DNA from 4 places in the Lysinibacillus sp. AR18-8 genome. Region 1 is predicted to be linked to each of the others. Evidence: riboswitches for the same ligand, from Rfam matches in the RefSeq annotation. Region 1 holds a riboswitch; each other region holds the start of a gene.
What was found. Region 1 has a riboswitch for thiamine pyrophosphate ahead of thiC (phosphomethylpyrimidine synthase ThiC). Riboswitches for the same ligand answer to the same signal wherever they lie in the genome.

Region 2: linked by a shared signal. The riboswitch ahead of thiM (hydroxyethylthiazole kinase) and the one ahead of thiC (phosphomethylpyrimidine synthase ThiC) in region 1 are both predicted to bind thiamine pyrophosphate.
Region 3: linked by a shared signal. The riboswitch ahead of thiT (energy-coupled thiamine transporter ThiT) and the one ahead of thiC (phosphomethylpyrimidine synthase ThiC) in region 1 are both predicted to bind thiamine pyrophosphate.
Region 4: linked by a shared signal. The riboswitch ahead of thiW (energy coupling factor transporter S component ThiW) and the one ahead of thiC (phosphomethylpyrimidine synthase ThiC) in region 1 are both predicted to bind thiamine pyrophosphate.

The regions. Positions count from the first base shown of each region.
Region 1 covers NZ_MDGU01000025.1:40,707-48,528, forward strand. The annotation lists gene BFM98_RS17860 (hypothetical protein) at 562-777, shown strand; gene BFM98_RS17865 (FIVAR domain-containing protein) at 836-2,467, opposite strand; gene BFM98_RS17870 (methyl-accepting chemotaxis protein) at 2,723-4,822, shown strand; gene BFM98_RS17875 (AEC family transporter) at 4,933-5,862, shown strand; TPP riboswitch at 5,923-6,037, shown strand; gene thiC (phosphomethylpyrimidine synthase ThiC) at 6,178-7,822, shown strand, end outside.
Region 2 covers NZ_MDGU01000014.1:108,897-116,718, forward strand. The annotation lists gene mbcS (acyl-CoA synthetase MbcS) at 1-1,312, opposite strand, end outside; TPP riboswitch at 1,503-1,600, shown strand; gene thiM (hydroxyethylthiazole kinase) at 1,684-2,451, shown strand; gene thiD (bifunctional hydroxymethylpyrimidine kinase/phosphomethylpyrimidine kinase) at 2,439-3,263, shown strand; gene thiE (thiamine phosphate synthase) at 3,253-3,897, shown strand; gene BFM98_RS12605 (alpha/beta-type small acid-soluble spore protein) at 3,968-4,186, opposite strand; gene thiI (tRNA uracil 4-sulfurtransferase ThiI) at 4,332-5,540, opposite strand; gene BFM98_RS12615 (cysteine desulfurase family protein) at 5,541-6,692, opposite strand; gene BFM98_RS12620 (GNAT family N-acetyltransferase) at 6,799-7,266, opposite strand; gene ezrA (septation ring formation regulator EzrA) at 7,356-7,822, opposite strand, start outside.
Region 3 covers NZ_MDGU01000030.1:79,175-86,996, forward strand. The annotation lists gene BFM98_RS19755 (AAA family ATPase) at 1-1,728, shown strand, start outside; gene BFM98_RS24475 (hypothetical protein) at 1,769-1,891, opposite strand; gene BFM98_RS19760 (magnetosome magnetite crystal formation protein family) at 1,947-2,270, opposite strand; TPP riboswitch at 2,396-2,503, shown strand; gene thiT (energy-coupled thiamine transporter ThiT) at 2,638-3,198, shown strand; gene map (type I methionyl aminopeptidase) at 3,361-4,116, shown strand; gene BFM98_RS19775 (hypothetical protein) at 4,146-4,859, opposite strand; gene BFM98_RS19780 (polyphosphate kinase 2 family protein) at 5,059-5,883, shown strand; gene BFM98_RS19785 (GNAT family N-acetyltransferase) at 6,044-6,631, shown strand; gene BFM98_RS19790 (beta-class carbonic anhydrase) at 6,704-7,267, opposite strand; gene BFM98_RS24480 (hypothetical protein) at 7,448-7,582, opposite strand; gene BFM98_RS19795 (aminopeptidase) at 7,723-7,822, opposite strand, start outside.
Region 4 covers NZ_MDGU01000010.1:148,144-155,965, reverse strand. The annotation lists gene BFM98_RS09790 (VWA domain-containing protein) at 1-1,382, shown strand, start outside; gene thiW (energy coupling factor transporter S component ThiW) at 1,611-2,111, opposite strand; TPP riboswitch at 2,206-2,313, opposite strand; gene BFM98_RS09780 (MFS transporter) at 2,380-3,576, opposite strand; gene BFM98_RS09775 (ABC transporter substrate-binding protein) at 4,067-5,140, opposite strand; gene BFM98_RS09770 (ABC transporter permease) at 5,137-5,934, opposite strand; gene BFM98_RS09765 (ABC transporter permease) at 5,931-6,740, opposite strand; gene BFM98_RS09760 (ABC transporter ATP-binding protein) at 6,730-7,822, opposite strand, start outside.

The DNA of each region.
Region 1 (7,822 bases):
GAATATTATCCTAATTTCAAAAAATGAGCCTCCTTCTTGTAATGGTAAAATGCCATGCTGAATTGCATTTTCCACAAGAGTTTGTATCGACAATGGAGGAACAAATAGCTTTATTTTTGGGGGTACGTCCCATATGATTTGTACTCTGTCACCAAAGCGTATTTGTTCTATAGGCACGTCAAGTTTTAATTCGAAGTCAATTGGTACAGTTAAATCGACATTCTAAAATCAAAGCTCATTTATAGATAATCACTAAAGGCGAGTAACAATTCCTCCATCTTCTCTCATTATCAACACCATGTAAGGAAATAATAGAATTCAGTGTATTAAAGAAAAAACGGATCGGAGCAGCTAAAATAAATAATAATAGGTAGCACAGATCAATGGTTTGAATTCGCATATTTTCCTTCATCAATTCAGGTAGGAATAAAAATAGAAAAACTAAGCATACTGCTAATTAAGTTCCTTTAGAAAAGTTTGTGGTGCGTTCCATTTTCAGTAAATCTCCTAAAATTATTTCTCTATTAAAGCCACCTTGTATATAGTGATTGGCAGGAAAAAGTGCAAGAACTATACGCTGATGCAGAAGATAACTATTTTACTTTAATGAAGCTTTATGAGCTACTGAGTAATTCAGCTGCCGTTGAGGAGCAATACTGGCTGTTAAAAAAGATGCTTCAAGAGCACTTGGCAGTGGAACTAAGAGAGGAGATTGAGGTTTGGTATCGTAGGTGGAAGCAGGCAAATGCTATAATACAAGTAGATGCTTTTAACTAGATAGTTTTTTAAACAGGACTCTGTAGCTTTCAGAGTCCTGTTTTTAACTTCAAACAGCCTAATTTTTACCTGGCTTATACTGTCCCGTGTAGGTAGAAATCGCACTATTTAATTGATCTACCGCATATGACACATCCGATTGAGTCGAATTGCTATTAACTAAAAGTGATTCAGCGTGTGAAACGGCTGAGTTAAAAATATACCACTCATTGTATGTTGTCCAATTAGTAGTTGATGGTATACCTATCCCATTTTCTGAAACCATCACGTACATATCTTTTGCATGATTTACAAGTGATTGTAGATAAGTTTTATCAACATATTGTCCACTATTTCCAGGTTTATAGGCATTCTTATAAGTCCAAATAGCATTATTTAAATTATTGATAGCGTTGGCAATATCTGCTTGAGTTGCATAATAATTATTTACGACTGCTTGAGCAGATGAAACAGCAGAATCAATTGCATTTTTCTCTGATTGAGTAGTCCATTGAGAATTATATGGAATATTCGATCCATCCCAAGACACTGTAACATATTGAATAGAATTAATTAAAGACTGTAGTGATGCCTTATCACCGTAGCCATACTTTGTGCCATTCTTTTGTGCAGCCTGGTAGACTACCAGTGCATTTTTATATTGAATGATGGCGTTCTTCACTTGTTCTTGAGAGGCGCTATTATTGTTCGCTACAGCTCTTGCAGTCACTACAGCAGAATCAAATACTGCACGGTCTGTATGTGTTGTCCATTTATCCGTATTTAATATATCATAGCCGTTTACAGATACTTGTACATATGGCGGGGATGCAATTAGTGCATTAAGTTCTTTTTTATCAATGACAGGGAGCGTTACTGAGATACGGCTATCGTTCACCTGTACATTATTTACTAGATGCCCTGAATCTAAAGCTACTTTAGCTCCACCTTTTACAACGATTTGCTCAATTTTACCTTCTCCATAAAGGTTGAAATCTTTTGTTACATCAATTGTAAGTTTTTCAATATTAGCCATTGCTCCAAAGGATTCTACTTTGCCTACTACCTCTACTTTGGAAAGAAGTTGATCAGACGATACGTTGACTTTAGTACGGGCTAAATTGATGTTTGATGATTTCATATCGATTAAAGTAACGTATAGCCAACTTACCTTTTTCGTTACAATTGGTTTTAGTGTAATTGTTTCACTTACTACTACATCATCAAGTGTAACAGCTTTTTTTACTCTGTTTGTAATGATAAGCTGACCATCCACACTAACGTTTTGAACTTTTACATAGTCCGCGTTAACAGTGAGGTCTCCAGAGATTTGTGCGTTACCTCCATCAAAATAAACAGATTTTTTGCTGGTACCTGCTTTGTTTAATATTAATGCTGTAACGTCGGTAAGTTGTCCGTTTTTCACTACAATAGTTGCTCGGGCATTGGATAATGCTGTTTTATTTGATGTATTGAATAGGGGCTTTAATGCAGATTGAATTCTAAATGTACCGTTAGATGTTATCACAGTATCTTTTGTTATATTTTTGATCGTTACGGATTCACCTATCACCTTTTTGGCTGCTGCCACCTGTGTCTCATATAAATTTGATTGTATTTGAGATGTTGTGGCACTTGCCGTAGACATTGGTAATACTAGTGTCGCTGTAATAGCCGTGACCATTAATGTTGATAGCGCTTTATTTTTCAATTTAAGTCACTCCAATCATTCTATTTAATAGTTAATATATCATATTTTTCTATAATTTAGAATTAGAAGAGGATGTTTTACTATGAATCTCCATTCAAATAAGTCATTAGTCCTTTATATTGAAAAATAAATGTTTGGTGAAGTATCGGTATTTTTCTCTATAATTCTGTAAATTTTCTACTTTATTCGCTAAATATTTTATTGTGATACAATCATCCATCCATTATTATTAGTATAAAAGTGGGGGTGTTAGTTATGAAAAAATCAAGAGGAATTGCCTTAAAACTTTCTTCCCTTATAATAGGATTATTTCTTATTTTATTTTTATCCTATACTGTCATAACGGGGATTATTATAAAAAAGCAAAGTGTTGAAGACGCAGAGCATGGAACATTACAATCGGCTGAATCTTCTGCAGCTATTATGAGTGAAAGATTTAAGAAAGCCAATACGACATTACAAACAACAAAGCGTATCATAGAAAGCATGGAGAAGAATAATACGTTGTCTACCAAGGGTGTCATAGACGTAATGGAAAACAATTTAGCTAGCAATAATGACATTCTTGGAGTAGGAGCAATCTTTGAGCAAGATTCTATTATTTTAGAACCAACTGAAGCTGCTTTAGTAGATACTAAAAAACGTTTTATCCCTTATTTAAGTAAGAACGGAAATGATATCTCGACGGCTCTAATCGAAGGTATTGATGATAAGAGTATTTCTGAATGGTATTGGGTACCAAAAGAAGAGAGACGTGCAGTTTTGACAGAGCCCTATGATTATAATGTAAACGGTCAATCCGTATTAATGACAACCATTTCAGTGCCATTAATCAATGCTTCCGGGACATTTTTCGGTGTATTGACTGCCGATGTATCAATAGATTTTTTAAATGATTTAACAAAATCGAATGCCCCAGAAGGCGGTTATGCGGCAATTATTACGAATAAAGGTGTGCTAACAGCTAACAGTTTTGGTGATGAGCTAGTTGGGCGCAATATGCAAGAGGATCCTACTTGGACAAGTATTAGTAAGACAATGGAAAATGGTGAACTAACAAGTATGTACGTTGACTCTAATCAACTGAAGGAAAAGGCCTATAATGTTTTTGCTCCAATGATTTTAGAGGGTATTGACGAAACATGGACTGTTCAAGTCGTGTTAGCTGAATCAAAGATTCTAGAAACATATAATCATGTATTTGTATTTACGATTATTGCTTCCATTATTATGGTGGTTTTGATGACAGCTGCAAGTGTGTTATTCATCTATAAACAATTAAAACCACTTAAATTTTTACGTGCATCGATTGAAACTGCAGCCGAAGGGGATTTAACACAAAAGGTAGAAGAGCGATATATTAAGCCTGATGAAATTGGTGCAGTTGCTGTGGCCTATAATAATATGTTAGATAAAACCAATAGTGCGATTCAAACTGTACTAAATTCCACGAGGTTATTGAACCAATCTTCTAATCAGGTAAATGAGGCATTTAATGAGGTAGTTGCTTCTAGTCAGGAGGTTTCTGTAGCTATCAACGAGATTGCACAAGGAGCTTCGAAGCAATCAGAGGATACAGAAGAAACAAATTATCGAATGATGGATTTATCAGATCAGATTGATGCTATTACGGCTCTTTCTAATGAAATGGATGAGCTATCTCATAAAACAGGTGTAACAACGGAAAAAGGATTGCATGAGGTTGAAAGTTTAAGAGAACGTAATATGGAGACAAATGAAATGAATGGGCGTATCCAGCAGCAAATGGAATCATTAGCTTCTAATATTGCCAATATTAATCAGATTATTGCTTCGATTCAAAGCATTACCGAGCAGACTAATCTGCTAGCTTTAAATGCAAGTATTGAGGCTGCACGTGCTGGTGAACATGGTAAAGGATTTGCTGTAGTTGCAGAGGAAGTTAGAAAGCTAGCAGAACAATCTAAGAATGAAACAGAAATTATTAAGAGTACAGTAGAAAGTATTCTTGAAAATTCTCAGCAGACGGTTGCTGTGATTGCATCTAATGCAGATTTAATGCAATCTCAAAATGAGTCCGTACAAAGCACGCAACTAGCATTTAAAGATAGCAGTGATTTGTCGGGTTCAATTGCAAATTCTATTAGTGATTTAATGAATAAACTATCTAGCATGTTAGAGCATAAAAATCAGGCAATCATGGCTATCCAAAGTATTTCGGCTATTTCAGAGCAAACAGCAGCCTCTGCGGAACAAGTAAGTGCTTCTGCAATGGATCAACAAGTAGAATTACAAAAAGTAGCAGAGTCTATTCAAAATATGAACGATATTTCAAACGAGCTACAAGAAGTTGTAAACCGATTTAAGCTTGCTTAAAAAGAAAGGCTGCCTTCAATATAGAGGCAGTCTTCTTTATGGTGAAAGCCGGAGAAATTGACCTAGAAGGAATTCAACACTACTATTAACACTGGAAGGGGGACATTGATATGATGTATCTCGGAATGATTTTCTTTCAAATTGTTGTACCTATTTTAGTGTTACTTGTAATAGGCGCTATACTACAAAAGAAATTTCGCTTTAATTTAAAAGCATTGTCTCAGCTTATTACATATTGCTTTATGCCAGCAGCTGTTTTTGTAAATTTATATGAAACACATGTGGAATTAACTGTACTGGGAGAGGTCGGATTATTTATTGTACTCTTTATCGGTAGTCAAATGATACTCAGTCACTTTATGGCAAAAGGGTTAGGTTTAGCTAGAACAGAGGCAGCTGTCTTTAAAAATAGTGTTGTGCTCATTAACTCGGGTAATTACGGTATTCCAGTGGCTCAAATGATATTTGCCACGCAACCTATTGGAGTAGCCATTCAGGTCATGCTCGTAATCTTTCAAAATATGACTACGTATACATATGGTTTATACAATTTAATTTCTTCTACAAAGTCAGGTATGACAATCATCAAGGATTTCTTTAAAATGCCTATTATTCATGCGCTGATTATAGGTGTCGCTATGAATTATTTTGATATCGGTATTCCACAGTTTATCAAAATACCAGTAGAACATGTGGCAGATGGATTTATTGCTGTGGCTCTAATTACTTTAGGTGCGCAATTATCACAATTAGAGATGAAATCAATGTTTAATAAAACCGTCTTTATCAGCTGTTTTACGCGATTAATTATTGGACCATCTGTTGCATTGGCCATTATTTATATATTGGGATTAGATGGAGTCGTCGCACAATCACTGTTTATAGCTAGTGCTTTTCCAACATCCCGCAATAGTTCTAGTCTAGCATTGGAATATGATGTAGAATCAGCAACAGCCGCGCAAGCTGTTTTATTTTCAACCATTGTAAGCTGTATAACTGTAACCATTGTGATCTATTTTGCAGAAGTATTATTTACCTAGTAAGATAAAAAATAACTTCCATCTCTTAGTATTATCTGCTACACTAGCATCAAACTAAATAGTATTAACTAGGGGAGTCTGATGAGTCAGGCTGAGAGGGAAACGCTACGAAGTTTCTTGACCCTTTGGACCTGATCTGGCTCATACCAGCGTGGGAAAGTTAAGAAGCTATTGCAGAGTATGCAATCAATAGACCTTTACATTCGTGGCCGGATCCAAATAATTATTTTGGATTCGGCCTTTATTTTTTGGATTGTTGGGGTGAGCTAGAATCGGTCCTTATATCAAAATAAATTTAAGGGAGAGAAGTAGCTCATGTCAGCAATTAGTGAAAAGAATATTACCATTATGTCCAGCTTTGAAGGAAGCAAAAAAGTATATGTGGAAGGATCACGCCCAGATATTCTAGTACCTATGCGAGAAATTGCATTAAGTCCGACAACAGGCAGTTTTGGAAATGAAGAAAATGCTCCTATTCGAGTATATGATACGAGTGGGCCCTATACAGATCCAGCCTACCAAGTAGATATTACGAAAGGTTTACCTGCCTTACGAAATGCATGGATTCAAGAGCGAGGGGATGTAGAAGCATATGAGGGACGCTCCATTAAACCGGAGGATAATGGCTTTCGTCATGTTGATGACCCGCGTATTCAAGAAAATGTCTTCCCTGAGTTGGAGAGAAAGCCTTTGCGTGCTAAAAAAGGTAAAAATGTGACACAGCTTCACTATGCACGAAAGGGAATTATAACGCCTGAAATGGAGTTTGTAGCAATTCGTGAAAATATGGATCCTGAATTTGTACGTTCAGAAATTGCAGCTGGGCGTGCTATAATGCCTTCTAATATTAATCACCCTGAGGCAGAGCCAATGATTATTGGGCGTAATTTTCATGTAAAGATCAATGCGAATATCGGGAATTCTGCTGTATCTTCTTCCATTGCAGAAGAAGTTGAGAAAATGACCTGGGCAACTCGATGGGGCGCAGATAATATTATGGATTTATCGACTGGTAAACATATTCATACAACTAGAGAATGGATTATTCGAAATGCTGCAGTGCCAGTGGGAACAGTGCCAATTTATCAGGCTTTAGAAAAGGTAAATGGTGTAGCAGAGGATTTAACGTGGGAGGTTTATCGTGATACTCTCATAGAACAAGCCGAGCAGGGTGTAGATTACTTCACCATTCATGCAGGTGTCCTTTTACGCTATGTACCACTAACAGCAAATCGTGTGACAGGTATTGTATCTCGAGGTGGCTCTATAATGGCACAGTGGTGTTTATATCATCATCAAGAGAATTTCCTGTATACACACTTTGAGGAAATCTGTGAAATTATGAAAGCCTATGATGTTGCTTTTTCCTTAGGTGATGGTTTACGCCCAGGCTCAATTGCAGATGCCAATGATGAGGCACAATTTGCAGAGCTTGAAACACTAGGCGAGCTAACACAGATTGCTTGGCAGCATGATGTTCAGGTAATGGTTGAGGGACCAGGTCATGTACCAATGCATCTGATTAAAGAAAACATGGACAAGCAATTAGAGGTTTGTAAGGAAGCGCCCTTCTATACATTAGGACCACTCACAACAGATATTGCTCCAGGTTATGACCACATTACATCAGCCATTGGGGCAGCCATGATTGGCTGGTTTGGTACAGCGATGCTTTGTTATGTGACACCGAAAGAGCATCTTGGTTTACCGAATCGCGAGGACGTTCGTGTGGGCGTTATCACTTATAAAATTGCTGCACATGCTGCTGATTTAGCAAAAGGTCATCCAGGTGCACAACAACGAGACGATGCACTGTCTAAAGCGCGCTTTGAGTTCCGTTGGCGTGATCAATTCAATCTGTCACTAGATCCCGAGCGTGCAGTGGAATATCATGATGAGACACTGCCAGCAGAGGGAGCAAAAACAGCACACTTTTGTTCTATGTGTGGGCCTAAATTCT
Region 2 (7,822 bases), on a different contig from region 1:
AAGCATCCTCTACTTCAAAAGGGCCAATTGTATAGCCTGAGGATATAATAACATCGTCTCCTCGTCCGTCAAACCAAAAGTAGCCATCTTCATCTTTATAAGCACGATCTCCTGTAATATACCAATCCCCACGAAATTGTAAATTTGTACGTTCAGGATCATTTAAATATTTTTTAAAGAGTGCTGGCGTTTCGCGATGAACAGCAATATCACCAACTTCTCCGATTGTAACAGGTTTGCCCAAATCATTAATAATTTCAACAGTGTTGCCAGGAGTAGGTTTTCCCATAGAGCCAACTCTCGCTTCCATCCCTACCATTGTGCCTACCAATAATGTATTTTCCGTTTGTCCATAGCCATCTCGCACTTGTAATTTGAATGTTTCCAAGAATACTCTAATAACCTCACTATTTAATGGCTCACCAGCTGATACAGCTTGGCGAATTGCACTTAAATCATATTCATGTAAATTTTCAAGCGCTGCCATAAAACGATATTCAGTTGGTGTACAGCATAGTACATTGATTTTGAATCTCTCAAGCAATGCTAAATAAGAAGCTGCTTCAAATTTACCTTTGTAGACAAATGCAGTAGCACCACTGCCTAAAGTAGCTAGAAATGGACTCCAAATCCATTTTTGCCACCCTGGTGCTGCAGTCGCCCAAACAATATCATTTTCTTGTACACCCAACCAATGTGGTGCTGTTGTTCGTAAATGAGCATAGCCCCAACTATGCGTATGCACTGCTGCTTTTGGATTTCCTGTTGTTCCGCTTGTATAGGCTAAAAATGCATTGTCTGTGCTTTTTGTTGGGATAGGATTTATGTAGGTTGTAGGTTGATTATTCATTTTTTCAAGTATGTTCTGCCAAGGTTCATGTGCATTCCCTATGACAAATTGCAGTATGTCTTGTAAATTTCCCACTTTATCGAACTGTTCAATATAGGGTTCAAATGCAATAACTGCTTTAGCATTTGCATGATGAATTCGATACTCAATATCCTTTGTTCTTAACATCTCAGAACTTGGAATAATAGTTAAACCCGCTTTCAATGCAGCAATATACACAATATATGCTTCAACCGAACGTGGTACCATTACTAAAATGACATCACCTTTCTTTAAACCTTGCTTGGTGAATACATGTGCTGCTTGATTCGCTTTTTCCAATAAATGTGCATATGTAATACATTGGATGTCTTGGTTTTCTTCATAAATGATTAAAGCATTTTTGGCTGCATCCTGAGCATATTTTTCAATTTCTTCTACTATGTTATACCATTCTGGTGCAACTAAATCTTGTCTTTTCATGGCAATTGCCCCCTTTTGTTATGACACATTATAAAACTCTTTTTTCAGCATTTTCAATGGTTTGTGCTTAATTTCGGTAAAGTCATGACAACTATCATACCCTCCTATATGGCATCGGTCACATTTTATCTATAGGAAAACTTGCTATTGAATACAAATGAAAAGTATGGTACATTTTGGTCAACTAAAAGCAAGATTGCAGGGGGACTCGTAAGAGTTGAGAAGGTAAAACCTGACCCTTTGAACCTGTTAGTTAATACTGACGTAGGGAGCAATAAACATCGTTTTCAGATGAAAGGCTCTTTTCGTGCATTTTTACACAAAAAGAGCCTTTTTTGCATGCTTACGTCCATCCCTAAAGGAGGACTACAATGATTTTTCAAACAATTCGTCAACAGCAACCACTTATCCATTGTATAACCAATTATGTAGTGGCAAATTTTCAAGCAAATGGTTTATTAGCGATAGGTGCTTCACCAGTAATGGCCGATGACTACCAAGAGGTAGAGGAGATGGTGGCCATTGCTCAAGCATTATTAATTAATATTGGAACACTTAATGATCGCACAAAAAGTGCCATGTTATTAGCAGGTGAAAAAGCCAATAAACTTGGTATTCCTGTTATTTTAGATCCTGTCGGAGTTGGAGCCACAACTTATCGTAAGGAAACCGTAAAATACTTACTGGAAAACATACACTTTGCCGTGATTCGCTGTAATCTCGGCGAGCTAGCAGCAATAGTTGGTGTAAATTGGCAACAAAAAGGTGTTGATAGTGGTCATGGCACTATCGCTATGGAATTAGAAGCCACATCATTGGCTCAACGCTATCAATGCATTGTTATTGTCACAGGAGAACGCGATTTTATAACTGATGGCAAGCATAGCCAATGGATCGCTGGTGGTCATCCACAAATGACGGAAGTAACGGGTACAGGTTGTTTACTTAGCGCAATTTGTGGCGCAGCCTATAGTGTAAGCCATAATCCTTACCAACAATTAACAGAAACACTTACTTACTATAAAAAAGCAGGTGTACTGGCATCCGCATTTACTGCAGACATTGGTGATTTTCAAATAGCCTTACTCAATGCTATACATCGCTTATCAAAGGATGGTGCAGCTTCATGCATATTGTAACAACAATCGCTGGCTCAGATAGTGGTGGTGGCGCGGGTATACAGGCTGATTTAAAAACATTTCAGGAATTAGAAGTGTTCGGTACTTCTGTTATTACTGCTCTAACTGCTCAAAATACTTTGGGTGTAACAGGTGTTTGCCCTATTGACGTTTCCTTTATAAAAAAACAATTAGAGGCCTTAGTAGAAGATTTTCCAATCGCTGCGATTAAAACAGGAATGCTTTATTCCTCAGAAATTATCAAAGCAATTGCACACAAGATCAGGGAGCTAAACATTCCGCTGATTGTTGATCCGGTGATGATTGCAAAAGGTGGGGAAAGCCTATTACAGCAAGAAGCTATCGATGCCTTACGCTCAACTTTATTACCACTTGCTACGGTTGTTACGCCCAATATACCCGAGGCAGAGACACTTACTGGGAGATCTATTCATCATTTTGAAGATATGAAAGAAGTAGCTCAAAGCTTGTTACAGCTAGGTGTACAATGTGTCATCATTAAAGGTGGTCATTTAGCAGATCCACTTTATGCCATTGATTATGTATTTTGCAAAAATGGACGTTCTTTTTCTTTGCAGTCTCCACGAATCCAAACAAAAAATACGCATGGTACTGGATGTACATTTTCCGCAGCACTTACTGCTTTTCTTGGACAAGGATTTGCTCTGGAAAATGCCATAATAGAAGCTAAAAAATTTATCCAATTAGCTATTATGTTTAATTTATCGATTGGAAATGGTCATGGACCCACTAATCATTTTGCTTATCAACAGTATAAGGAAGGCTGTGAGGTGATTATTCATGAAACGTGAGGATTTGGAGCTCTATTTTATTATGGGTACGAGCAATGTTCCTCCTCAAGAACAACCTATCTATATCCTAGAAAAAGCCTTGCAAGCAGGCATTACAATGTTTCAATTTCGTGAAAAAGGTCCTCACGCGTTAACTGGACTTGCGTATGAACAATTTGCACGCCAATGTCAAAAACTATGTCATCACTATCATGTGCCCTTTATCATTAATGACGATGTTGATCTAGCGATACGACTAGGGGCTGATGGTGTTCATATCGGACAAGATGATTTACCTGTAAGTGTAGCACGTAAAAGAATCGGGAATATGATTCTTGGTGTATCTGTCCATTGCGAGGAAGAATTGCAAATAGCTATTAACCATCAAGCTGATTATGTTGGTATCGGTCCAATCTTTCCAACATCCTCTAAAAGTGATGCACAACCACCATGTGGTACATCTTTTTTACAGGAGGCACATTCATTACATCCTGAATTACCAATTGTAGCAATTGGTGGAATAAATTTCACAAATGCACATTCTGTATTTCAAACGGGGGTTGATGGTGTTGCTGTTATTTCAGCTATTTGTCAAAGCAAAGATGTTGATCATACAGTAGCTACATTTAGATCCTTATCTCGTATAAATAAATGATCAATAAACAAACTAAAACCAGTGCCTTTTACGGTCACTGGTTTTAAGTTTATAAATGCTTAATCAGCATTTATTGATTGTTGTTTGGCATACCTTTTAATTGAGATTCTGCCATTTGTACAAGACGTTTAGTGATTTCACCACCAACGGAACCGTTGGCACGAGCTGAAGCTTCAGCTCCTAATTGAACACCAAATTCTTGTGCAATTTCGTATTTCATTTGATCTAGTGCTTGTTGTACACCAGGTACTGCAAGCTGGTTTGAACTACGGTTGTTGTTTGAAGCCATGTTTCTCACCTCCTTGTGAATATAGAATGTGCGATATTAGATTTTTAATACAAAAAATTTAGAGGTAAATTGTACCTCTATTGGAATAACAATATCCATACAAAAAAGCCGTCTCAAAATGGGCTTTGAGACAGCTTTTGAATCCTTATAGTAGATCTGCAAATTTATCTTGTTGTTCTTCTTTCTTAGGGAAAATATAGACCTCGCGATTCTTCACTGCTCGCTCGATCAATTCATCAAAGTCAGAGAAGCTTTCATAATGCTCAACCTTTTCAAGCTTCGGTTTTGTTTTTGGACTTGCTGGTGTAAAAATCGTGCAGCAATCTTCAAATGGCTGAATAGATGTTTCGTATGTGCCGATTTTTTCTGCAATATCAATAATTTCTAATTTATCTGTTGAAATCAGCGGACGAAGGATAGGTGTATTTGTTACTGCGTTTATTGCTGTTAAACTTTCAAGCGTTTGACTCGCCACTTGTCCAAGACTTTCGCCCGTTACAATAGCAAGTGCACCAATTTCCTCACGCACCTGATCAGCAACCTTCAACATCATTCGGCGTGTTGTCGTCATCGATACATTAGAAGGTACTTTTTCTTTAATAAGAACTTGTATTTCAGTAAAAGGAATGACATGCAAACGAATACTAGCACCAAATTTTGTTAATTCATTGGCAAGCACTTTAACTTTTTCCAATGAATTTTGGCTTGTATAAGGTGGACTAAAGAAGTGAATTGCCTCTAATCGCACACCACGCTTCATCATTAAATAACCCGCGACAGGGCTATCAATACCGCCAGATAGCATTAATAAAGACTTGCCATTTGATCCTACAGGCATTCCACCTGCACCAGGAATGACTTGTGCCATCATATAAGTTGCATCATGGCGAACTTCTACACGTAGCTCAATATCAGGCTGCTTCACTTTAACAGATAAATTTTGAAATTGTGGTAAAACATAGCCACCGATCTCACGTTGGATGGCATGAGATTCTAAAGGAAATGTTTTATCAGTACGTTTTACCTCTACTTTAAATGTATGTGGCTCATCTTTAAATGTCTCCATAATAGTGATAGCGAGCTTTTTCATACTGTCCATATCTTTTTCGCATGCAGCGACAGGGCTAAATGATTGAATACCAAAAATTTTAGGTAAACCTGTAATTAGCATTTGCATTTGTGCTTCGTCTTCTATGGCAATAAACATACGGTCACGTTCTGTGCGAATATGCAGTTGTCCTAAATCTGCAAAGGCATGACGAATATTTTCACGTAAACGGCGGATAAAATCCATTTTGTTGCGACCTTTTGTAGAAAGCTCACCATATCTAATTAAAATTTCTTTCCAAATCATTTACTTATTTTCTCCTTTGAGTTCCAACATTACTTCTGCTAGTACTTGTTTAAAGTTTTCTATATCTTCTATTGTGTTATGTGCGCCAAAGCTAAGGCGAATCACGCCTTTTTTATAATGCTCATCAAGGTGAAGCGCCTCGACGACATGACTTGTTTTCGTTTGCTTGGAAGAACATGCACTTGATGTCGACACAATGACACCACGTTTTTGCATAGCATTAATAATGACTTCCCCTTTTAAATCACGAACACTAAATGACACAATATGCGCAGCTCCCTGTGGGGTTGATAAAACATGGACTGCTTCGCCATAACTTTCTAGCTGAGTTCGGATTTCATCGTGCCATTGACGGTATTTATTTGTGCGTTCGTTCATTGTTTCAACAGCAAGTCGAGCCGCTTTCGCTAAAGCAACAGCTTGCGGAACTGCTACAGTACCACTACGCATACCAAATTCCTGACCTCCACCAAGAGCAAAGGGCTGCCATCTTATGGGTTTACGGAATGCTAACACTCCTGAGCCTTTAAAGCCATGAATTTTATGACCAGAGATAGAAATACAGTCAGGTCCTTCTTCTTTAAAGGATATTGCTAATTTCCCAAAGCTTTGCACAGCATCAACATGAAAGGCAGCACGACTCATTTCATGAATCATTTTTGCTGCTTCCTTAATAGGCTGAATTGCACCCATTTCATTATTCACATGCATGATGCTAACTAAAATTGTTTCTTTTCGTATTTTAGTACGAAGCTCATCTAGAGAAATCACCCCTCTTCGATCGACACGAAGATATTCAACATCATAGCCCTCTTTTTCAAGTTGTTTCATTGTTTCTAGCACTGATGGATGTTCAATTTCAGTCGTTAAAATATGCTTTCCTATATGCGTATTACTACGTGCTATTCCAAAAATAGCTGCATTATTTGATTCTGTACCACCTGAAGTAAATAGCACATTTTTTGCCTCTGTCTGCAAAATATCTGCTACTTGCTCACGCGCACGTATTAATAAATCATTTGCTTCAACACCCATAGCATGGATGGAAGCAGGGTTGGCATAATACTGCTCATTTACAACCATAAAAGCCTGCATAACCTCTTTTAAAGGCTTAGTTGTTGCACTATTATCCAAATAAATTGTATTAACCATAACTTTTCACACACTTTCAAAACGTTGATTTAACGGTATTTATCATAACGCAATCTTTGGCGATTGACCACTAACTTTAACAATTATTTAAATTTTAATTGATATCCTACATTTTTTTCACCATCGTGACAAACTCTGTTGGTGTTCTAAATTCAATTGCTTTAACAAAACCAAATTTTTCATAAAGATGGATTGCTCTCTTATTAAATAGTGCAACTGTTAAACGTAATGGCAGCTGATATTCTTCTTGAACTGTTTGAACAATAAACGAAAAAAATGCCGTTCCTAATCCTTGACCCGTTAGATTTGGCTTCAACCCAATTCCAATATCTATACAGTTTTCTTCATACGCCCCAAAACCTTGCCCTTTTGGCACTTGGGCTGCTTTACCTGTACAATAATAGCCAATTAGTTCACTATGATTATTAAAGATCGCAAAGTAAGGATTATCAAGCATTTCTTGTACATTTTCACCCGATAATTCATTATTGTAAAAATCGTAAGGTGCTACATATTGCCATTGTAAAATTTCACTTGCGAAATGTTCATTCATTTCTTTGATGGACAATTTCATACTGAATCACATCCTAATCTAAGCATAAATAGAAAGCTGTCTAAAAAGTAATCGCTATACTTTTTAGACAGCTCAAAATGTTATTTGAATTATTTTGCTATGAATTCTTCGGCAACCATTTCTTGAATACGCTTTAAGGCACCTGGCTCCATTTCTTCCACTGCTGTACCGGCTTCTTCTAAAGCCTTTGCATAACGGAATTGATGGAAAGCCTCTTCTGCTTCTCTTAAACGTCCGTTCAATTTTGGGTTCGATGCGCGATGGCGATTACCGTACTGAATAATACGCTCAATGAGCATCACATTTTCTATTAACTCATGTGCCTTTACTTTAACATCCTCTACACAGAGTGTTGCTGCATTTAGATTATTATGAACAGTACCCATATTAAGTGGTACTTCTTGCAAGCTTTGCATGACAACATAGATGTGCTCTGCTGCCTCATCAAGCCGTGCATCCATCTCCTCAGGAATTCCTGGAATATTTGCCTTGTTCAATAAACGATCAGTATCCTGTAATATTTTCTTTAAGTTTTCGACTTGAGCGCGTGCCTTAT
Region 3 (7,822 bases), on a different contig from region 1:
TTAGAACAATTACCGAAACTACGGGAACAGGTTGCTTTAATCAAGCAAGCGGATAAATATAAACATGCCGCAGATTTAGCTAAGCAGGATGTAGTTGCTTCAGAAAGTCTCTATCAAGAAAGTAAAGAGGCTCTTCAACTTTTGCAGCAACGATGGCTGACAAGTCAAGCTAGTATTTTAGCAGAACAACTGAAGGAAGGAGAACCCTGTCCTGTTTGTGGTAGTATGACACATCAGAAAGCACACAATGAGCAACTGGAAGTTATTGAGCTTGCTCAAGTGGAAGCATTAAGAGCGAAGGCATCATCAGACGAGCGTAAGTATTTAGAGAAAGAGGCATTTTTAGCATCAGCGCAGCAACTTCTTCAAGATACATGGCGACAACTCGAGGCTCAACATATTAAACAAGAAGACCAACCACAGATCACCGCTACTTTACATGAAGTGGAACAAGAGATTGCTGCATTAAAAATTATTCAACATCAATTAGCTGATGTGCGATTAAAAATAAAGCATCAGCATGACCGAATAGAGCAGCTACGAAATAAGCATATGAAGCTAGAGCAATATTTAGCAGAGCAGATAAAAGAATGGACAAAATTACAAGCGGTTGTAGACGAACAACTTAAGCAGATGCCCCCTAATTTACCAACTTTACAGCAATTAAAGCAACAACTGAATGAAGTTAGTAAACAGAAAGAAGAGCTTCAAAAAAGTTGGCAAGTGAGTCAAGAAAATTTGCATGCAGCAAAGGAAACAGCTAGCAATGCAACACTAACTGTAGAGATTGCCAAACAGTCCTTTGAGGAATTACAGCTTAAAATGAATGAAAAGCTTCAGCAATTTTCAGCAGATATGCAAGAAATAGGTTTCGAAAGCTATGAGGCTTATGCAACTGCTAAACGGAGTGCCATACAATTGGATGCACTTCGAAAAGCATGTAGCGACTATGCTTTACAAGTACACACGTTGCAAATTCAGATTACCGAAGGGGCTACATACCTTCAAGGAAAAGAGAAGCAAGATTTAGAGGCGATGGAAGCAAGAGTAGAACAGCATCGAGTTTCCTATGAGGAAGCATTTAAACGTTTGCAACAGATGAATGGCTTTATACAAGCATGCCAAGGCTTTAGTGAAAGGGTGGAAGAAATAGCGAAAGAGCTTCATTTACTTGAACAAGAAGCAGGACGAGTAAAGGAGCTCTATGGATTATTAAATGGACAAAATTCGAAAAAGTTATCCTTTGAGCGTTATATACAAATTAACTACTTAGATCAAATTACAGAAGCTGCCAATATACGTCTGTATCATTTATCAAACGGTCAATTTGAGCTTAGACGTTCAGATAGATTAGAAAAGCATGCGAAGCAAAGTGGCCTTGGTCTTGATGTTTATGATGCTTATACAGATCAATTACGAGATGTCAAAACTTTATCAGGTGGCGAAAAGTTTAATGCTTCGTTGAGCCTTGCATTGGGGATGGCAGATGTGATTCAAAGCTACCAAGGTAATATTCATATTGAAACGATGTTTATTGATGAGGGCTTTGGCTCGCTCGATGAGGAATCACTAAATAAAGCAATCGATACATTAATTGATTTGCAGGATTCTGGTCGTATGATTGGCGTTATTTCGCATGTGCCTGAATTGAAATCTGCGATGCCAGCAGTTTTACATGTGGAAAAAACATTAAATGGCCATAGTCAAACCCATTTTGAAGTGAAATAAAACGAAGGCGTATTTCCTCTAAAAGGAATACGCCTCCGTTTTATTTTTTTCGAGTTGTGGTTGTAGGCGTTGTGCCCTTTTTTGCAGCCATTACTTTTTTTACGATAGGAATAACAATAGGTGCTAACTTAACGGCAGTTTTTACAACGTTTGATACTTTCATCCCAAAACAGCTCCTTTTACAATTACTACTACCTGTTTCACTTAAAAATAAAACATTAACGGATAACACGAACAGCCTGAATTATATTCCAAATCACAATACCTAGTGAGACGAGAGCATAGATGGTGAATGAAGCAAACCAAATAATCATCACTGTATTATTACTGGAGGTTGGATCTAAACTAAATGTGGAAAAAACAAAGACAATAAAGAATAGAATGCCAAAAACAAAGGGTATTAAATGAGAGACAAGTGCACGAATCGAATGGCTTTTTACATCACTGTCTTTTGTCACGAAATATACAATTAATGGAACGATAAAAGGGGCGAAGAAAATACTAAGATAACTAAAGGCAGCTAAAATTTTTTGATTCTCCATAGTTGTACCTCCTTTTTAAATATTTACGCATGAAAAACAGCAAAGTTTCAAAAAAATGATGTATGGAAGGTTGTAATCCTTCAATCCTTTGCGTACAATGAGAGTGTTCAAATAAATTCAGATGTAACGACCACAAGGGGAGCTGATGATGTCAGCTGAGACTGGGCACGTAATGCCTTGACTCTTCGAACCTGTAAGTTAACGCTTGCGTAGGGATGTGGATAGAAACCGACACTTGTACGATGTGAGGCTCTGTCCTGACATCGTTTTTTCGTCCGTAAAGGAAAAAAGGTGTCAGAAAGAGACATATCAGCGCTTTTCTATTCCTGCTCTTGTATCCTACATCGGAACAAAGGAGAGAATATGTATGGACAAAAAAAGACTATTAATGCTAGTGGAGATTGCGATTTTTGCAGCGATAGGTCTCGTACTGGATCAGGTTTCCTTTAAAGTATGGGCACAAGGCGGCTCAGTTAGTCTTGTTATGGTACCGATTATGTTAATAGCATTTCGCTGGGGCTTAGTAGCTGGTCTTACTACGGGACTACTTGTGGGTGTTATGCAAACAATGTTTGGTTCTTATATCGTGCACTGGCTACAAGGATTACTAGATTATGGTGTTGCTTTTACTGTTGTAGGATTAGCGGCGGTTGTACGTGGACCAGTGTTAGACGCTGCTAAACATATGAACAAAACAAAAATGGCACTTTATATAATCATAGGTACCGTTATCGCGGGCTTCTTACGATACACAGCACATACAATTGCTGGTGCTGTATTTTTTGCCGAATATGCGGGTGACCAGAATGCATGGATCTATTCCATCATCTACAATGGTACATATATGCTACCAGCAACCATTTTAACGGCTGTCGTTGGTGTTCTTTTATTCACAGCCGCTCCCCAATTAATGCAAAGAAAAGCTTAATGCTAGTCCCTTCACGTGAGTGGAGGGACTTTTTTGTCGTGAATAACTCTTTTAGCACTTTGCAAAGTAGGAAAGCATACAATATTTAAAGCGTTTATCGTTATACGCATAAAAAGTTATGTTATATTAAAGAATAGATATTAGATGAAAGGGACGTTATACATGATTGTAAAAACGCAAGAAGAGATTGAAGCTTTTAAAAAAATAGGACGCATTTGTGCTGAAATTCGCGAAGCAATGAAAGCTGCCACAAAACCAGGTGTTACAACACTTGAGCTTGATGAAATTGCTGGTCGCATGTTTGCAGAGGCTGGCGCTATTTCAGGACCAAAGGGAGAATATGATTTTCCAGGGTATACATGTATTAGCGTCAATGAAGAAGTAGCACATGGTATTCCAGGAAAGCGTGTTATTCAAGAGGGAGATATCGTAAATATTGATGTTTCAGGCTCTTTAAATGGCTATTTTGCTGACACAGGTATTTCATTTGTTGTGGGTGATGGCTATGAGGACAAAGAAAAGCTTTGCCGTGTTGCTAAAAGTGCCTTTGATCGAGCAATGACAAAGGTAAAGGCTGGATCTAAATTAAATCAAATTGGTAAAGCTGTTGAACGCGAGGCAAATGCTAATGGGTTAACTGTTATTATGAATTTAACAGGTCATGGCTTAGGTCAATCTTTACATGATGAACCAAACCATATTTTAAATTATTACGATGCATGGGATACTACTATTATGAAAGAAGGTATGGTCCTTGCGGTTGAGCCATTTATCTCAGCAAATGCAGAGCATATCGTAGAAGCAGGTGATGGCTGGACATTCGTGACGCCTGATAAATCACTTGTAGCACAAATCGAACATTCAGTCATTGTAACAAAAGATAAACCAATTATCTTAACGTCATTAGACGAAGAATAGGATGTAATGAAAAAATCCTGCTAACCAATTTATTTTTGGTAGGCAGGATTTTTTTTAATAAATAAAATGCCAACAAAGAGAACACCGCATAAAAATAAAGCAGCTGTAGTGACAAGTAGCTCATCAAAACCATTATGTATGGCGATTCCAATATAAGCCCAAATAAAAACACTTGGATACACAACATCAAAGTGATGGAAACGGATATGTAGCGCAATGGCTCCTCCTAAAGTAAGTAAAATCACTGCCCAAAGAGGCGTACTAAGACCAAAGCCGTTCCAACCATAAGCCGTTAACGTAAAGCTTGTATTTGTGATAAAAATAAATGTCATCCATGCTAAATAAATAGAGAAAGGAATACGACCAAACAAGGATTTGTCCTGAAGAGGGTACGTATTATACAACATAAACAAATACAAGACTAAGAGTAATGTAATGCCAAGAGAAACAATAAATAACTCATGGTGCCAGACATATATCGTCAATGCTTGTAATATATTTATGCAACTAAAAAGCGCAGACTGTTTCAAAGTTGTCTTTTTCATGTTCATAACTAACCAATAACCGAGTAAAAAATAAATGATAATCCAAATTACATGACTTACACTAACTGGTGCAAATACAACAGAAAAACGATTAGCGATTTCTAGCGAAGATTGACCGTTGATGTTCACGAAAAAGGATGAAAAGGTTAGGATGATTGAGACAAGATAAGAGATTGTCATCAAGATAAACCGAGGCATGTTTTCCTCTCCCTTCGTGTTAGATTGTATAGGGAAAAGACAAATAAGTATAGTACTGTCACTTTTTTTATTATAACGGAAATTTCCAACAATGTATCGTGTTGTTTTACTATTAATACCTACAATTTACCATGTCTGATAGGCATCCATATATTTCTTTAGTACAATAAGAATAGCCAAATAAAAGGAGTGAAGTTTCATGACACAAAATTTGAAAAATCTAGATCTAACTGTTGAACTAGACAAAAAGATGTATAAAAAGAAATTAAAAGTACTCCAATATGAAATGTTGAACGCACAACAATTTTTATTAAAAAACAAGATTGGCTTGATCTTGGTATTTGAAGGAATGGATGCAGCTGGTAAAGGTGGCGCTATTAAACGATTAATCGAACGTGTCGATCCCCGCGGTTATGTTGTACATCCTATTTCTGCTCCTCAAGCTCATGAATTACGCTACAATTATTTACAACGATTTTGGAGAAAATTGCCTCAACATGGGCAAATCGCTATTTTTGATCGCTCGTGGTATGGCCGCGTACTAGTAGAACGCATCGAAGGATTCGCAACAAAGGATGAATGGTCTCGTGCTTATGAAGAAATTAATAATTTCGAGAAGATTTTAACTGCAGGAGATTACATAATTATTAAGTTCTGGCTTCATGTTTCAGATGAGGAGCAATTAAAACGCTTTAAAGAACGTGAACAAAACCCTTATAAATCTTGGAAGTTAACAGCCGAGGATTGGCGCAATCGAGATAAAACACCTCAGTATATTGAAGCAGCAAATGCGATGTTTGAAAAGACAGATAAAAAAGATGCACCATGGGTCTTAGTCGCTGGAGATGACAAAAAGTATGCACGTGTTCAGGTGCTACAGGAAACTATTGCACACATTGAACGAGAGGCTCAAAGGCGTGGTCTTCATTTAACAAATGTGTTAGACAATACTCAACTAGAGGATGCTGATTCCTCCAGCTTAGAAATAGTAAACGAGAAAAAGAAAGAACAAAAAACTAAATAATTGAATTGTGCTGCTATGACAATAAGACATAAGCTGTTTTGGTTGTAGCAGCCTGTTTTTTTACATACAATGAAATATAAATAGGGTTTGCAATTATGGCTTGTAGCCAATGAAACAAAGAGAAATGTATTGATTTTTATTGGAAGGCTAGTGTGGAGAAATGGTGCTTAAAATTTGGAATCTATTAAGAAAAAAGGGTGGGAATGTGGTAACAATAAAGGGGGAAAAATGCTACATCCGCACATTCCAAGAAAAAGATGCACGAAGTTTAACGGGTCTCGTAAGCCGTAATAAATACTTTTGGTCTATATACGAGCCACTGCAAAGACCTGAATACTATACAGTCGATGCTCAATACAAAAAAATTCAAGAAAGTCTCTATTTAATGGAGTCTAAGCGTGAATTTACTTTTGGTATTTTTGAGCATAGTACAAATAATCTAATAGGGCATATTGCACTTTATGCTGTCAAACGCTTACCGTACTCGAGTGCATTTGTTGGCTATGCGATGGATGAGATTTATGTTGGAAAGGGCATTGTCACAGAAGCTGTGAATATGGTGGTCCGATTTGCATTTGAACAAATTGGTCTACATCGTGTAGAGGCCTACGTATCGACACAAAATAATGCCTCCATGCGTGTATTAGAGAAGGCTGGATTTCAGCAGGAGGGTCTGCTAAGAAAGCTACTGTATATCAATGGTCATTGGGTAGATCACTATATGTATGCACGTTTAGAGGATGAATAGAAAAATAAGTGCCTATCTTCCACATAGAGAGGATAGGCACTTGCTCTTTTATTAATGTATGAAGAAATAATTTTATTGTTTATTTCCATCTTCAATTAAATCTAGATGACCTGTATTTGGATCAATTATTAAACCATGAACAGGTACGTCTTTTACCATTAATGGATGATTACGAATTGTATCGACACTTTTCTTAACACTTGTTGCTACATCACCGAAACCTCGTAAAAATTCTTTCAAATCAAAACCAGAATATTCCAACATTTTGATTGTTTCTGGATCGATGCCTCGTTGTACCATTTCGCTAAGCATGGCGTCAGGATCAACCGCACTCATACCACAGTCATAATGTCCAACAACATACACTTCATCAGCTTGTAGGCCGTAGACAGCAACTAATAAACTACGCATAACTGCACCGAAAGGATGGCTCACTAACGCACCAGCACTTTTCACTATTTTTACATCGCCATTACGCAAATTCATCGCTTTTGGTAAAAGCTCTACAAGACGAGTATCCATACAAGATAAAACAACAATACGTTTATCAGGATATTTCGTAGTGATGAATGGCTCATATTTTTTTTCTTGTACAAACTCTTTGTTAAATTCTAGAATATCTTGTAACATTGTCATGAATATTGCTCCCTTCCTTACAAAAAATATTGTAGAGCAAAATTTTCAATATGCAAACAATAAAGACTTTATTCAGATAATTTTTACAATAAAGGAGCAGTTTCATACGCTTTAGTAGATGAAATAACTTGTAAGCTATAAAAAAACAGCTACCTATAAATAGTAGCTGTTTTTTACACATTAAAATTTTTCGTTTGGCTTTGGATCTACAGTTACTGAAGACTTGCTATCTAAACCAACTTGTAGGTAGTGGATGAAGAATCCCGTTGAAATTAATAAAACTGCTGAAAAGCCAAGAACAGTTGTAATGAACATTATTAGAGCTCCTCTCTACTTAAATGATCTACTAAAATTCCCTAAAACAATTATACAATAGGTTACTAGGAAAATCTAAGGATAATTTATGACAACCTTAACATACTTAGCCTAGAATACTATTAGTAGGAATGGATTATTTAGAATGCCCAATTTCCATCACGGAATATTGGGTCTATTTGATCATCATGTGTTATTCCATCTATATTCATTTTGGTAGAGCCAATCATAAAGTCTACA
Region 4 (7,822 bases), on a different contig from region 1:
CTTCCTTAGGATTAGTGATTGTACTTGACCGTTCTGGCAGTATGCAAGGCTCGAAGCTTGAGCTTGCTAAGGAAGCAGCGGCACGTTCTGTTGAGATGTTGCGAGATGAGGATACATTAGGATTCATCGCCTTTGATGATCGTCCTTGGGAGATTATAGAGACAGGGCCTCTTAACAGTAAAGAAGAGGCTGTGGATACTATTTTATCAGTAACACCTGGTGGGGGAACAGAAATCTATAGTTCATTAGCTAAAGCCTACGAGAACCTTGCTGATTTAAAGCTCCAACGTAAGCATATTATCCTCTTAACAGATGGGCAGTCACAGGCAGGGAACTATGAGGATTTAATTGGTGAAGGGAAAGAAGAGGGTATAACCTTATCGACAGTAGCGATTGGACAAGATGCCGATGCGAACTTATTAGAAGCGCTTAGTGACATGGGCAGTGGACGTTTCTATGATGTGATAGATGAGCAAACCATTCCTTCTATTTTATCTCGGGAAACAGCTATGATTTCCCGCACCTATATTGAGGACAATCCATTCTATCCGGCAATTTATAATGCAGCAGGATGGAACTCACTGTTTGCTAATGGTGTCCCACAAATGAATGCATATATTGGGACAACGGCAAAACAGGGGGCTACTGTTGTAGCAGAAAGCGAGAAAGAAGATCCTGTGTTAGCGCAGTGGCAATATGGTCTTGGTAAAACATTTGCCTTTACATCTGATTCAACGGGTAAATGGACAGGAGATTGGGCTAGATGGCAGAATTGGGGAGTATTTTGGCAAACACTTATTTCTCAAATGCTACCAAGCTACAATGATGTAGCCTATGATGTAAGATTGGAAGCAGATGGTTCCTTTATGATTACAGACCCTACAAATGAAGCCGCATTTTTAGATATTGTAGCGGTAAATGAAGCAGGGGAGGAGCTAGAAACACAACTTGAAACCATTTCCGCATCTCAAGTTCGAGCTGTAGTACAAGCTGAACCTGGATTAATTTTCTTCCGTATAGCAGATGAAAAGCAGGCCATTTATCAGGCAGGGCTAAGTGTTCCTTATAGTGCTGAATACGAACTACTCCCTGTAAATAACCAACTGATAGAAGAGTTAACTCAACGAACAGGAGGCACTGTTTTAAAGGAACCACAAGATGTCTTCCGTGACTTTACGACAAAAGGAGCAGATCGGCAAAATATTGCCACATGGCTACTCTTAGCGAGTATGCTTCTTTTCTTTATTGATATTACCATAAGACGTTTTGGTTGGAATTTCCTAACGAATGCGAAGAAAAAAGAGCCGCTTGTTGAGGAAAAAACTATACCAGAAGACACAAATGTAGCACAGTTGTTAAAAGGCATGAAAAAACGATCTTAAAATAGAGGAAGCAGTGCAAACTCGAATAGTTTTGCACTGCTTTTTATATTCCTTGAAATAGAGAGTTATCCCCTTTGTAAAGAGGGTAAGAATTATCTAAAAAGTAGGCTCTTTGCTCATAAAGAGAAGAAAAGCGCTCTAAGTAGAGCCACAGCCGCTCATAAAAAGAAGAAAAGCGATCCAAATTGGACTACCCCAGCTCAATGAATGCTCATAATTCAATTTCTCTCAATAAAAAGAAGAATTAAACCTCTTTACTAGCTCTGTTTTACGCAAGCTACTCGCAACCATTACACCTAAAATAGCACCGATCGTACTTGATGTTAAAAAGGCTGGTAGGAAGAAGAATACTGCTACAGATGTTCCCATGAATAATTTTGCATAAGGGACGGCAATAAGTGAAGCCAGAATGCCCGTTCCGATAACTTCTCCGATACCAGCTAACCACATTTTATTGCTATATTTATAGGCAAGGGCAGCACAGAACGCACCGATGATACTACCAGGGATAGCTAGTAGAGAGCCTGTTCCAGTAAGGATACGAATGATGGCAGTGACAAAGGCAACTATAACTGTTGGTACGGGTCCAAGTATAATGGCTCCTATCACATTAATAGCATGCTGAACTGGGTAAGCACGTGCGATTCCTGTTGGGATGGATACGAAAGTAGAGCCTGCAACAGCAACGGCTACTAATAAAGCCATGACTGTTAATTTACGAATTGACATAAAGTTCACTCCTTTTGGTAAAGTTCGTGAGGAAAAATAAAAAGGCCACCCCCTTTAAACAATAGGAAGCGGCCTTGTGTGTGTATAGTGACAACAGCAAGTAGCGCCACTTCCCTCCGCTAGTGTGAACTAGATCAGGTTCAAAGGGTCCGTATATTACCATATACGTCTCAGCCTTTTAAAGACTCCCCTAGTGGTTAAAATCATTCAATTTTGTGAATCAACAATAATGTAACATACTGCTAAAAATAGTCAATGATTTTTCAGACTATTTTGTATCGGGATGCATTAAATGAGGTGCTTTTTTCACTGTCCAGATGAGCGCTAGGAAGAAACAGGCTAATAATATGATAGAACCGAAAATATATGGGCTATTCATATTCCAGTCAAATAATAAACCTGCCAAAGCGGGTCCAATCATATTTCCGAGGCTCATATAGGCATTATTCAAGCCCGCAGCAAATCCCTGCTCTTTCTCTGCAAGCTTTGAGATGAGTGTATTAACAGCTGGACGAATTAATGTCGTTGCTGTAGAGAAAATTGTTGCTACAACTAAAATAAGGGCAAAGCCAGAAACAAATAATATTAAGAAAATAGCAACGGATGCAATAAATAAATTTACTAGTACTACTTTCATTTCACCATAACGATTGAACAGTGGTGTAATAATAAACATTTGTACTACTACTCCAAAAGCACCACCAACAACTAATATAATCGCTATATCTACAGGTGTGTAATTAAACTTTTCTGTCACAAATAATGACAATGTCGTTTGGAAATTTGCAATTCCAAACGAGAACACCAGCATAATTATGAGCATAACAAAATAAGGCATATGTATGGAACGAGCCATTTGCTTCGCCAGATTGTCTTGCTTTTGTTTCTGTTGAGCAGTGTTTGGTTTGGTAGAAGGTAATAAAAAGTAAGATAAAATAGATGCTACAATGGCTGCAGCTCCAGCTGTGAAAAATGGGAAATGTAAGCTTACCTTTGCTAAAAAGCCACCAATACCAGGTCCAATCATAAAGCCAAGAGACATAGCGGCACCCAACATCCCCATACCTTTCCCACGTTCTTCATAGGTTGTGACGTCAGCGACAAAAGCCATAATAGGAGGTGCAACAAATGCGGAACCTAGACCACCTAAAAATCGTGCTAAAAAGAGCATCCATACATCTGTAGCAAGGCCAAATCCGATTTGTGCAAGACCTGTTACGATAAGACCGAAAATAATTAAATTTTTTCGTCCGTACTGATCTGAAAGATTCCCAGCAATAGGAGAAAATACGAATTGAGCTAAGGCGAACGTTGCGATTAGCATACCTAGAACTTGTCCTGCTGCACCAAATATTTTTAAATACTCTGGCATGACAGGAATAATAATGCCAATACTCCCCATTGCGATAAACATATTAAACATTAAAATATACAAAGCCGCCTTATTGGACTTCTGCTGGGTCATCGAATGAACCCCCTTTTTGTAATCAAATATAGTACAGTCTATCATAAAGAATTATTGCTTGGCTAATAGTTAAGATTATAGTACTGGTTCTATATTTAGAATGGTTTTCCACAAAAGTTTTTATCCACGCACCTATGCATGATGAAATAATACATTTTAGTCATAAAAGTTGAGGGAAAAGAAGCTATGGGAGGATAAATTAGTAAAGCAACAACAATTGAGGGACTTCTCTTATAAAGGGAGAATTAAAAATTTGGAGAGTCTGTCTGTAATGGTATAAAGCATGGCTATAAATTGTAGCGATGTTGAGCGTTAGAAGTTATGGACTATCAAAAATACACTAATGTGAGAATCTATTAAAATTTAGATAAAATATTTTATAAATATAATAATGCAAATAGTCGATTGAAAATGTTCTTAGTTTAATAAACAGTTAGATAAGCAGAGAAAAAACTAGCGAATTGGTGTGAAAACCAATTCGCTAGTTTAATTATCTGATACTCATTTTAAATTCTAAAAATAATTCGTTGTATTTCCCTAAATAATCAGGTCCTAAATTTTTGTAGACCTCTAATGTATCGCGTTGTTCTTCAGAAGGATAGTAGCGTTCGTCAGAAACAACTTCTTCGTCCATTAAGTCCATAGCGGCAATATTAGGAGTAGAATAGCCTACAAAATCAGCATTTTGAGCACCTGATTCAGCACTTAGCATGAAGTTAATAAAGGCGTGGGCACCATCAATATTTTTCGATGTTTTTGGGATGACCATATTATCAAACCATAAGTTTGAGCCTTCCTCAGGTACAGCAAAGTCTAACTCTTCATTTTCATACATCATATCAGCTGCTTGGCCAGACCATGTAAGGGCAACAGTTGCCTCATTATTGATCATTAACGGTGTGATTTCATCTCCAATGATCGCTTTAACATTTGGTGCAAGTGTAATTAATTTGTCAGTAGCTTCACGAAGTTCCTGATCATCTAGTGAATTCAGTGAATAGCCAAGACTGTTTAAGCCCATCCCAATGACTTCACGCGCACCATCTACTAAAAAGACTTTTCGCTTTAAAGAAGGGTCCCATAAATCGTCCCAAGAGGAGAAGTCTAAGTCTCCAACAAGGCTTGGATTGTAGACAATACCTACTGTTCCCCAAAAATAAGGGACAGAATATTTATTGTTAGCATCGAATGGTAAATCTAAAAAGTAAGGGTCAATATTTTTTAAATTAGGGATTTTCGTTTTATCTAAAGGAATTAATAATTTTTCTTCCTTCATCTTCTCAATCATATATTCAGAAGGGACAGCAATATCGTAAGCTGTTCCGCCTTGCTGAATCTTTGTCATCATAGCTTCATTGGAATCGAATGTTTCATAGATGACATGAATGCCTGTTTCTTTTTCAAATTCTTTTAACAAATCAGGATCAATATATTCTCCCCAGTTAAAGATGGTTAACGTGTCTTTTCCACTTTTACCGCCTCCCGCACTTAAGGCATCAGCCGCATAGAATAAAAGGGCTGAAACGACAAGGATGGCGATGGTAGCTTGAATTAGTGACTTCATCGATGCCCCTCCATTCTTTTACTCGTACGACTTGTCATGAAATAATAACCAACAACAACTAAAACCGTAACAAAGAATACTAATCCAGAAATTGCATTCACCGTTAGAGAAATTCCTGCGCGGGCCATTGAATAAATTTCTACGGATAAAGTACTAAAGCCATTACCTGTTACAAAGAATGTCACGGCAAAATCATCTAATGAATACGTAAGGGCAAGGAAGAAGCCTGCAAAAATACCTGGCTGAATATAAGGAAGAATGACACGCATCATAACGTCCTTTTTCGTTGCCCCTAAATCTAATGCTGCATCGATTAATGAGTTATTCATTTCTAGTAGCTTTGGTAAAACCATTAATACAACAATCGGTACACTAAATGCAACATGGGCTAGTAAAACAGATGCAAAGCCCAGTTTAATGCCTACCATTGTAAATAAAATTAAGAAGCTAGCCCCGATAATTACGTCTGGGCTGACGATTAAGACATTGTTTAAGGATAATAAAGTATTACGCATTTTAGAATCCTTAACCGTCACAATTCCAATTGCTCCTAGCGTACCAATAATAGTAGAAATGAGAGCAGAAAGTAATGCCACGATGACCGTATTTATTAATATAACAAGAAGACGTGAATCTTCAAAAACAGCTTGATAATGCTCCAAAGTAAAGGATTCAAAATTATTCATGGAGCCGCCACTATTAAACGAGTAAAAGATTAAATAGAAAATTGGAGCATAGAGAACGATAAAAACAATTGTTAAATAGACTTTGGCTGAAGCAGATAGTTTGTTCATCGTACGCGACCTCCTTTATCCTTTTGTCCCGTAATTAGCATGATAATCACCATGAATAAAATTAAGAATACAGCAATAGTGGAACCCATACCCCAGTTTTGCGTCACAAGGAATTGCTGTTCAATCGCTGTGCCTAGAGTAATGACACGGTTCCCTGCAATTAAGCGAGTAATCATGAACAGGGATAGGGCAGGGATAAAGACAACTTGAATACCAGATTTAACGCCATCCATTGTCAATGGTAAAACAACACGACGGAAGGTTGTAAAAGCCGAAGCACCCAAATCCCGTGCTGCATAAATGAGCGTTGGGTTTAAACGATCTAAAGAATTGAAGATCGGTAAAATCATAAATGGAATAAAAATATAGACCGACACAAAGACAAAGCTAATATCGGTAAAGAGCATTTGCTTTGGATCGAAGCCAAATACTTCGATAAATGCATTAATAGGCCCGTAAAACCCAAAGATGCCGATAAAGGCATATGTTTTTAACAAAAGATTAATCCATGAAGGAATAATAATAAGTAGAAGCCAAAGTTGTTTATGCTTAGTCTTCGTTAAAAAATAAGCAGTTGGGTATGAAATTAATAGTGTAAAGAATGTAATTAAAAATGCATACCAAAACGAGCTCAAAGTCATCTTTAAGTAAACAGAAGAAAAGAACGCTTTATAGTTATCGAGCGTAAAGTTGCCATGTAAATCAAGCAGGGAATAATAGACAACGAGTGCAATTGGCGCGATAACGAAAAAGGCAATCCATAACACATATGGAAATAACGCTGATTTTGATGTTTTAGTTTGCATCTTCATCGTCTCCATACGATTCTAATCGTTTATCAAACTCTTCCTCTGTTTCGTTTAAGCGCATTACGTGAATCGCCTCAGGATCAAAGTCTAAGCCAATCTCAGTCCCTACTTCTGCTTTCTTCAATGAATGGACTAGCCACTCATTACCATCTTTATCGTATGTGGATAATTCATAATGTACCCCTCGGAATAATTGTGTATCCACTTTTACCACAAGTTTGCCTTTATCGATCGTTGTCATTTCTAAATCTTCTGGTCGAATGACAATGTCTATTTTTTCATTTGGCTTCATCCCTTGGTCGACACATTCAAAAACTTTGCCAGCAAATTCAACCTTGAAATCCTCAATCATCACGCCGGGTACAATATTGGATTCACCAATAAAGTCAGCAACAAAGCGGTTAATCGGTTCATCATAAATATCCACTGGTGTACCTGACTGCTGAATTTGTCCTTCACTTAAGACAAAAATTTCATCACTCATGGCAAGTGCTTCTTCTTGATCATGTGTAACAAAGACAAATGTTTTACCAAGACGTTGCTGTAATTCACGTAGCTCATATTGCATTTCTGTACGTAGCTTTAAGTCTAAAGCTGAAAGTGGCTCATCCAGTAAAATTACTTCAGGGTCATTGACAATGGCACGTGCAATCGCGACTCGTTGTCGTTGTCCACCAGACATTTCAGATATTTCGCGGTTACCATAGCCTGCCAAATTGACAAACTTTAAGGCTTCAGCTACACGCTCTTTTATGTCCTTTTCAGGAAGCTTTTTAATACGTAGGCCAAATGCGACATTTTCAAACACATTTAAATGAGGGAACAGCGCATAATCCTGAAAAACAGTATTAACTTGACGTTCATTGGCAGGAACTGCATTAATCTTTTTATCATGGAAAAATATATTTCCTGTTGTAGGTTCCGTAAATCCTGCAATAATTCGTAAAATGGTTGTTTTACCACAACCTGATGGACCAAGCAGTGTATAAAATTTCCCTTTTTCAAGCTCCAAATTGATATTTTTTAAAACGACGGTACCGTCGCTATATGACTTTGAAACATTTTCAAAGCGGATAATT